DNA from 4 places in the Pannonibacter sp. Q-1 genome. Region 3 is predicted to be linked to each of the others. Evidence: riboswitches for the same ligand, from Rfam matches in the RefSeq annotation. Region 3 holds a riboswitch; each other region holds the start of a gene.
The links. A riboswitch is a leader RNA that binds a small molecule or an ion and turns the genes downstream of it on or off. The one in region 3 is predicted to bind cobalamin.
Positions count from the first base shown of each region.

Region 1: linked by a shared signal. The riboswitch ahead of ACVNHC_RS18495 (DUF1636 family protein) and the one ahead of ACVNHC_RS04080 (energy-coupling factor ABC transporter permease) in region 3 are both predicted to bind cobalamin.
Region 2: linked by a shared signal. The riboswitch ahead of ACVNHC_RS15440 (ABC transporter substrate-binding protein) and the one ahead of ACVNHC_RS04080 (energy-coupling factor ABC transporter permease) in region 3 are both predicted to bind cobalamin.
Region 4: linked by a shared signal. The riboswitch ahead of nrdH (glutaredoxin-like protein NrdH) and the one ahead of ACVNHC_RS04080 (energy-coupling factor ABC transporter permease) in region 3 are both predicted to bind cobalamin.

Region 1 covers NZ_JBSXNB010000006.1:311,005-313,195, reverse strand. Annotated here, with positions in the region: gene ACVNHC_RS18500 (ABC transporter ATP-binding protein) at 1-579, opposite strand, end outside; gene ACVNHC_RS18495 (DUF1636 family protein) at 576-1,028, opposite strand; cobalamin riboswitch at 1,064-1,280, opposite strand; gene preA (NAD-dependent dihydropyrimidine dehydrogenase subunit PreA) at 1,599-2,191, opposite strand, start outside.
Region 2 covers NZ_JBSXNB010000005.1:111,731-113,921, forward strand. Annotated here, with positions in the region: gene ACVNHC_RS15435 (FecCD family ABC transporter permease) at 1-244, opposite strand, end outside; gene ACVNHC_RS15440 (ABC transporter substrate-binding protein) at 244-1,269, opposite strand; cobalamin riboswitch at 1,520-1,765, opposite strand; gene ACVNHC_RS15445 (2,3-bisphosphoglycerate-dependent phosphoglycerate mutase) at 1,886-2,191, opposite strand, start outside.
Region 3 covers NZ_JBSXNB010000002.1:22,979-25,169, reverse strand. Annotated here, with positions in the region: gene ACVNHC_RS04085 (NHLP leader peptide family natural product precursor) at 1-148, shown strand, start outside; gene ACVNHC_RS04080 (energy-coupling factor ABC transporter permease) at 205-885, opposite strand; cobalamin riboswitch at 934-1,153, opposite strand; gene ACVNHC_RS04075 (hypothetical protein) at 1,425-2,191, shown strand, end outside.
Region 4 covers NZ_JBSXNB010000005.1:108,312-110,502, forward strand. Annotated here, with positions in the region: gene nrdE (class 1b ribonucleoside-diphosphate reductase subunit alpha) at 1-167, opposite strand, end outside; gene nrdI (class Ib ribonucleoside-diphosphate reductase assembly flavoprotein NrdI) at 161-559, opposite strand; gene nrdH (glutaredoxin-like protein NrdH) at 582-803, opposite strand; cobalamin riboswitch at 1,094-1,308, opposite strand; gene ACVNHC_RS15425 (pseudoazurin) at 1,380-1,841, opposite strand; gene ACVNHC_RS15430 (ABC transporter ATP-binding protein) at 1,838-2,191, opposite strand, start outside.

The DNA of each region.
Region 1 (2,191 bases), on a different contig from region 3:
GATCACCGTCAGCGGCAGGCCGCGTAAAAGCGCCATCAGCTCCAGCTGGTGGCGGATGTCGAGATGGTTCGTCGGCTCATCAAGGATGAGCAGGCGCGGTTCCTGCGCCAGCGCACGGGCCACCAGCACGCGCTGGCGCTCCCCGCCGGACAGCGTGCCGAAGGACCGTTCGCTCAGCGCCGTCAGATGCAGCCGGGCCAGGGCATGCTCCACCACCTCGCCGTCACGCGCTCCGGCCGAAGCCAGTCCGCGCTGATGCGGCAGGCGGCCGAGGCTGACGATCTGGCGCACGGTGAGGGCAAAATCCGTCGGCTGCTCCTGCAGCACCACGGCAATGCGGCGGGCCGTGTCACGGCTCGACATGGCCCACAGGCTCGTGCCTTCCAGCCGCACATCGCCGGTCTGCGGTTTGTGGAAGCGGTACAGCAGCCGCAGCAGCGACGACTTGCCCGCACCATTGGCACCGCAAATGGCCAGCATCTCACCCTGATTGACGGTGAAGCTGATCCCGGAGAGGAGGGCAGGGCGTCCGCGCGGCCCCCAGCCGAGAGTGTCAGCCTCGAAGAACGGCGCGCTCACGCGGCAGGCTCGAAGGCGGTTGTGCGGCCGGGTGCGGGAATGCGGGCCAGCGCCGTCTTCGCCATCCGGCCCGGACGCTCGGAGGCCTTGCTCCAGCCATCGGCAAGGCCGTGATACTGGCGGGCGAAAGCGGTGATATCCGGCACGTCGTCCAGCGTCAGGTTGCCGAACAGCCATCCGGTCTTGCCCGGCGACGTCAGTGCGACAGCGCAGGGCTGGCTGCAGGCGGCCATGCATTCAACGCCGGAAACGGCCCAATGCGTGTCCTGCCGCAGCGCAGCGGCAAGAGCGGTGCCAAGGCTCTGGCCGGGCCGTTCGCCGGTTTGCGTGTCACGGCAGGTGACGCAGATGGTGAGATGATGGGAGGGGGGTGCCCCTTCCTTGTCAGGAATCGCCTGCACGGGCGCAGGCACAGGTGTTCCGGCCAAGGCCGGTCCCTGAATGGTCATGGCTATGCTCCTTCCGGGACACCCCGCCCGGCGGTTTGAGGTCTGCTGTGATGGCAGGTCTCCTGACTTGCGGGTCGCCGCTTGCCCGGTCCTTCCCGTTCCTCGGTGGAACAGTGGATCACCCGGGGTCGCTCGCCGCCTACAGTTGCGGGGGCAGTCACGGACTTGGCGCCTGTTGGCTACACCGTACCGTGTTCCCTTTTCACCCGGCCAAGGCTTTGCCAGCCGGGAACCATCGCCGCAGATGATCAAAGCCGCCGTCCTTCCTGTCAAGCTCCATCGTCATAGATTCAGGATGGGTCTTCATACGGCGGCAGTGATATATGTAATAAGATAACATTACAACATGAGAGCTGCGACTGGATAAAAAAATCCCCGGCTGCCTATGCCGGCAGCCGGGGGAGTCGCCTCTCATCGAGCTGGGGTGGACGGTATCCCGGGGGCAGGGATGCCGCCAAAAGGCTGTGCCTTTACGCCAAGTCTTAAGATGCTGACGCATCAAGACTTGGAACGCTCAGGCGCCGCAGTGCTTGAACAGTTTCCGTTGAGCAAAGCTCTCCGGGGGCTTAATCACTCGGCGGCGATGCGGGCGCTGGGGTTGTTCGGATGTGTCGTCCAGTTGGCATAGTCCCCAGAGACGGAACGGCCCGTCCGTGGATCAACGGTTCCGGTGGCCATTGGTTCCATGGTGATGCAATTTTCCACCGGGCAGACCGAGACGCAGAGATTGCAGCCGACGCATTCTTCGTCGATCACTTCGAACTTGCGCACCCCGTCCACCATGCTGGTGATCGCCTGATGCGAGGTGTCCTCGCAGGCGATGTGGCAGCGGCCGCACTTGATGCAGAGGTCCTCGTCGATCTTCGCCTTGGCGATGTAGTTGAGGTTGAGGTAGCGCCAGTCGGTGACATTGGGCACCGCGCGGCCGGAGAAGTCCGATATCCGCTCGTAGCCGGCCTCGCCCATCCAGTCCTTCAGGCCCTCGATCATCTCCTCGACGATCTTGAAGCCATAGGTCATGGCGGCGGTACAGACCTGCACGTTGCCGGCACCCAGCGCAATGAACTCCGCCGCATCGCGCCATGTGGTAACCCCGCCGATGCCGGAAATGGGCAGGCCATAGGTTTCCGGATCGCGGGCGATTTCCGCCACCATGTTGAGGG
Region 2 (2,191 bases), on a different contig from region 3:
CCAGGGATGCCCCGCAGGCCGCAGCAGCCACGGCACGGGCGACCCGGTAGTTCCAGATCACCCCTTCGTCGATCGGGTCAAGGACATAGCCGGCTGCCCAGAGCCGGTTGGCGGCCGTCTGGAAGACGGTATCAACCGGGATGGAGGTCTCGCCAATGGCAGCCCCGGCGGCAAGAGCTGCAATGAGAGAGACGGTGCCAAGCGCACCGCCTCCCCATTTTCCGGCGTGGAAAGGAAGCGTCATCACTTGGCGAGGCCGAAGCCAGCCAGCGCATCGGCCAGCACTTCCATGCCTTCGATGGTGCGGATCGTCGGGTTCATGGCCTGCGCATCCATGACGATGATCCGTCCTTCCTTGACCGCAGGCATCAGGCTGGTGACCGGATCCTCCTTGAGGAACTTCTGCTTCAGCTCCACGTCATCGGCGGGGAACCGGCGGCGGTCCATCTTGCCGGCGACGATCACCGTGGGGTTGGACCGGGCAATCGTCTCCCAGCCGGCGGTCGGCCACTCTTCGTCGCTCTCGATTACATTCTTCAGGCCGAGGCTCGCGGTCATATAGCCGGGTGCGCCCTTCTGGCCCGCCACGTAAGGGTCGATCGCCAGATCGGCACTCGAGAACCAGAAGACCGCCGAGACTTCGCCATTGACGGCTCCGATCTTCCGGCGTGCGGCCTCCTCCCGCTCCTTCAGCTCTGCGATCAGGGCAGCGCCCCTGTCCTCGACATCGAAGATGCGGGCGAGGTCATCGATCTCCTGGTAGATCAGGTCCATGGAGAAGCTGGCCTTGCGCAGCCCGTCATCACCGGCAGAATTGTCCTTGCCGGTGCAATCGGCCGGAGAGGTGTAGACGGTGATCCCCAGTTCCTCGAACTGTTCCACAGTGGCAACGACGCCCTGCGGGCCGATCTGCCACTGAAACTGGGTGGTCACCAGCTCCGGCCGGGCTCCCGTCACGCTTTCAAAGCTCGGCGCATTGTCTGCAAGGCGCGGCACCATGGCGTTGACCTCCTCATAGCCCTCAATAACCGGGCCGATCCAAAGGGCTGTCCCGGTGATCTTGTCCGCCTGTCCCAGCAGATAGAGAATCTCGGTGGTGCTCTGACCCACGGAGACGGTCCGCTCCGGTGCCTTGGTGAAGGTCAGTTCCTTGCCGCAGTTCTCCAGCGTCAGCGGATACTGGGTCTTTCCGGCGTGAGCGGCGCCAGGCAGGGCGAAAGATGCGCAGGCAGCAAGGCCTGCGGCGGCAGCAAAATTGCGCAGAAGCACGGGAGGTTTCCTTCCTTTGGGCAGATGTCATGTCAAGGCGCCGCAATGCGGGTGCATCACGCCTTGAAATGCTCAAGCTCCGCGCGGACCAGACAGCAGTCCGCTGAAGCGGCTGGAGCCAGCGCAGGACCGGGAAGGCAGGGAAGCGCATGCCCCCCGGAGGAAAGGGCAGCAAAACGTCTTGCAGGCCCGAAGGCCTGAGGCTGGAATACCGTCATTTTGATCCTCCTTGAGCATCCCCGCTCAAGCATCTGGATTTCACATGACGGCAGGTCTCCTGGCTCACAGATCTCAGGCTGGTCATTTGCCTTCCCGCACCAGTTGAGGACTGGCGCAGTGACCCGGCGCTTCCGAGGAAGCGCCGCAAGAATGACCGGCATCTGCTTACAGTTGCGGGGGCAGCCACGGATTTGGCCCCTGATTGGGTCGTCCGTACCGTGTTCCCTTTTAATCCCGGCAGCTCTCACTGCCAGAAACCGTCGCAGAAGTAGTATTTTCCGGAAGGCGAACCGTCAAGCTGCAGCTGTGCGGCGGTGCCAACAAAAAAGGCGCCCTTGCTGGGGCGCCTTTCCGGATGTGCTCTGCGGCAGGCCAGTGGCCGGCGCCGCTCTGAGGATCAGTCTGCCAGATCCTCGACGCTGACCACCTGGCCGTCTTCATCCAGACGGTAGACGACCGGTGCGCCGGTGCCGAGTTCGCGCTTGAGGATCTGTTCCGGCGTCAGCTTTTCCAGTTCCATGATCAGCGCGCGCAGGGAGTTGCCGTGGGCGGCAACGATGACGCGGGTGCCTTCCATGACGCGCGGCAGGATTTCGGCGCGGTAATAGGGCAGAACGCGCTCGGCCGTCATCTTCAGGCTCTCGCCGCCCGGAGGGGGCACGTCGAAGGAGCGGCGCCAGATGTGCACCTGCTCCTCGCCGAA
Region 3 (2,191 bases):
GATCGTGCTGGTTCTGCCGCGCCGCATCGAAGCTGATGAACTGCCGGACGAGCTGCTCGATTACGCCTCCGGCGGCGCCTACAAGGGCTGCAAGGGCGACGGCTGGACCCAGGACAAGCTGGGCCGCATCGGCATCGATCCTTTTTGATCAGATCATGTGCATGGAGGCCGGGAGTCCCCCGGCCTCTTTCTCATGCCAAAGGTTCAGCCCGCCACATGAAGCCTTGCGTTGAACAGCGGGCTGCGGCTCAGCTGCTTCAAGGCTTTTGCACCGGCCAGCACGCCAAGATCCACCAGCGGCTCCAGAATGATCACGGTCATGTAGGCCGCACCGAAGCTGGCCACATCCGCCAGGTTCTCCGCTGAGAAGCCATGGCCATAGATGGCCCAGAAGGCCACCCAGGCGACGATGCCGCCCTGATAGGCGGTGGAAAGCGCCAGCGCCTGCGAATATTTCAGGTCCACATAAGGCGTTGACGGCGCAATGATTCGCTTCGCCAGCAGGCTGATGCCAAAGAGCGGCACCAGCAGCGTGGTGACATTCATGCCGTATTGCGGCAGATCGAAGGGCGCAAAGAACAGTCCCTGGATCAGCAACCCGGCCGCAAGGCCGATGGCCGCCGCCCCTGCCCCGAACAGCAGCAGCAGGGTCGAGCCGAGAATCAGATGCACCTCCGACACGCCCACGGGGTGATGCGGCAGCACCTCGAAGAAGCAGAACACAAGCGCAGTCGTCATGATGCTGCGCAGGAGAAGCGGAATGGCGCCGCCATTGGTCCGCAGGTCGTCAACGGCGAGTTTTGCCGCAAGCCCGAAAGCCGCTGCCGCCGTGCCATAACTCAGGATGATCTTCGCGCCTTCAACGACGCCTTCTTCGATATGCATGCTCGTTCCTTTCTGCGCCCGCCGCGCATGGGACTGGGTGGGGCTTTGCGCCCGGTCATGTGATGGACAGGTATCCTGGCTCACGGTTCACTGCTTCGCCTGCCTTCCCAGCCTTTTGGGGCCAGTGGCATCGGGGCGTCGCTCGCCGTTTACAGTTGCGGGGGCAGCCGGGGAATCAGGCCTTGCCTCATGTGCAAGCCCTTCACCCCGTTCCCTGATTTTTGCCGCAGCAGACCTCGTCTGTGCAACCCATCAGCGGCACTCTAGCTCACGCGGAAACAATGCCAAAGCATTTGTGCAGGCGCGCAAGGCCTCCACACACCGGCAAAAAGTATGAGCCTGCCGCGGCAAAGCGCCGTGAAATCGCCCCCTTTGACAGATCATTTCACAAAGCCGTTATGCCGGAGTAGTTTAACCTGCCTTACGGACGGTCATGTTCCGGCCAAAGACCTGTGTGTGACGCAAGTCACGGACCCGGATGGCAAGGTTGGGACATGGTTCCGGCGGTTTAGATTTCAGTTCTCAATCTGGAGCTTCAAATGCGATCCTTTCTGATGCGCGGTGTCAGCGCTTCTGTCATGACCCTGGTGCTGGCCCACGGCGCACTGGCCTTCGAAGCGACCGGCAATGACATTGCCGACGCCTTCCTGACCCGTCTTGAAGCCGGGGAAGTGAAGGTTCTGTCGGTCAGCGGCGTCTCTGAGGATGGCAGCGAGGTCACCATTGAAGACGTCGCCCTCGAAGGCAAGACGCCGGATGACGGCTCGGGCTCCATCGGCATCATCACGCTGACCAACGGTGTGGTGCAGGCTGACGGCACCATGACCCTGGACGGCCTCGCCTTCGAGGAAGCCTATCTGGAAGACAAGACGGGCACGGCCGTTTCTGTGGCCTCTTTCGTTGCCAGCGAGGTGGTCCTGCCCCCGGCCGACGGCTCCAAGTCCTTCGAGGATGTGGCCGATTACAAGAGCATCGAGGCCGAAGGCATCGAGATTACGGAAGGCGACATCACCAAGGCGCGCCTGGAATCGGCCTATGCCGCCATCAACAGCCGCGAAGGCAACCTGCCGACCTCGGGCGAACTGACCCTTTCCGGCCTGACCATGGCCGTATCGGAAATGGATGCCTCCTCGGAAAAGCAGCTGACAGATCTGGGTTACGAGACCGTCAGCGCTGATCTGTCGACCGACTTCAAGTGGGATCCGGTGACCGGGGTTCTGGATCTGCAGAAGCTGGACATCACCGCCGCTGACATTGGCGGTGTTTCCCTCGCTGTCCAGATCGGCGGTTTCACCAAGGAAGTGGC
Region 4 (2,191 bases), on a different contig from region 3:
TTCTCGAACTGGATCTTCCCCTCATCATCATAGAGGTTCAGCATCGCGTTCAGCGCGTGATAGTCCAGCGCCGTGGACTGGCGGGCATTGCTGCCGCCGGAAGCCGGGGCAACGGCTGCGGAGTGGGTCTTTGCGCCCGCGTCCTGCGGGGAATCCGTGTCTAGCATGTCCAAAACCGTTCCAGTCCGAGGGTGACGTTCTCGACATCCTCCGCCGTGCCCAGAAGCTCGAACCTGTAGAGGAACGGCACGTTGCACTTGGCGGAAATGATGTTGCCGGCGATGGCATAGCCTTCGCCGAAATTGGTGTTGCCCGCTGCGATGACGCCGCGGATGAGCTTGCGGTTCTGCTCCTCGTTGAGAAAGCGGATCACCGGTTTCGGCACCGCGCCCTTCGCCGTGCCGCCGCCATAGGTCGGCGTCACCAGCACGAAGGGCTCGCTCACGAGGGGCACGGGCGCGCTGGCGTCCACGGGCAGGCGGATGGCGTCAGTCCCGAGCTTCTCGACGAAGCGGCGGGTGTTTTCCGACGTGCTGGAAAAATAGACGAGCCTGCCCATGGTGCATGCGCCCTTCAGTGGTTCAGCCGAGGCCGCCGATCAGGTCCGGACGGAAACCGGCCCAGTGGTTTTCACCGGCGACAACCACCGGCACCTGACGGTAGCCAAGGCCGGTCACGTAGTCATAGGCCGCCGTGTCTTCGGAAATGTCCACCAGCGTGTAGTCGATGCCCTTGCGCTCCAGGGCGCGGGTGGTGGCATTGCACTGGACGCAGGCGGGCTTGCTGTAGACGGTGACGGTCATCGGTCGATCCTCATATGACGGACGTGACAAAGGGTTCGGCCACGCTTCTGCGCAGCCGGAGGCAGATAAAAACTCAAGGACAATTCCCGCGCTGCGGCACCCGGAGCAATCCGGTGGAGCGGAGGAAAACGGGCCGCAGGTGACTACCCGGGCGGAAACTCGAAAACGGCTCTCTTGATCATGCCTGCACCCCGAAGCACTGCTGCCGAAGCAGATGGCACGGACCAGAGGGAGCGGACAGCCCGGCAGAGCCGGACATGAACTGACCACACCCCTCCGGCACCCCGCCGGTGGACGTTACGCTCAAGGCAGGTCTCCTGGCTCACGGGTCATCACGCCGCCCCGCCTTCCCAAGCCTTGCGGCCAAGTGGCAGAATGGGACGAACGCTCACCGTTCACAGTTGCGGGGGCAGCCTGGGAATTGCCGGATTTCCGCCGGGTTCACCCTGTTCCCGTCTTAGCTCATCGGCGTTTCCGCCGGAGAACCCTGAACAGGACTCAACATAGCGCAGATTCGATTTTTATCAATCCCTATGTGAGCCGACACAGGATACCCACAACATGTAGTTATCTGGCTCAGAGGCCGGAGCGGGCCAAAATCTCTTCAAAGCGCTTGAGGGAAGCGGGGGGAACGCTTGGATCCGGGAAGCCCTCGGGCCGGGCGGCATCGCCAACCCGAATCACCATCACCATGCCCATGGTATAGTGCGGTGAGCATTTGATGCCATAGAGCCCCGGTTGATCAAAGGTGATGGAAATCTCCTCGTTGATCTTGCCGGTGAAACCGGCAAAGCCCTCGGGCACCATTGTGGCAATGGAAGCGGCATTGTGGCTCTTGTGGCCAACCCGGAAGGTCACCGTATCGCCCGGCGCGATCTGCACGAAATCGGGCTCGAACACCATGGAGCCATGGGCGCCCCGGTTCAGCATCTGGACGTCGACAGTCCCGGCGCGGGTTGCGGCGGTGCTTGCCACGAGCAGGGACTGGGCAGAAACAAAGCTGAGGAAAAGGGTGCGGGCGAGGCTGCGCATCATCATGCTGCGGCTCCTTGAAGCGGGTGTTTGCGGCGGCGGCTGGATGGCCGGGCATACCGGATATGGCACTCGCCCTCCGGTCCTGTTTCCACCGTGGCCTCGACCTTGAAGACCCTGGCCAGAAGATCGGGGGTGAGAATGCTGCCGGGACAGCCCTGCGCAGCGATCCGGCCAGCGTCCATCACGATCAGCCGGTCGCAGAACATGGCCGCGTGATTGAGGTCATGCAGCGCGGCAATGACGCTGAGCCTCTGCGAGCTGACAAGATCCAGCAGGCCGATCTGGTGCTCGATGTCGAGGTGATTGGTGGGTTCATCCAGGATGAGGACCGCCGGCTGCTGTGCCAGGGCACG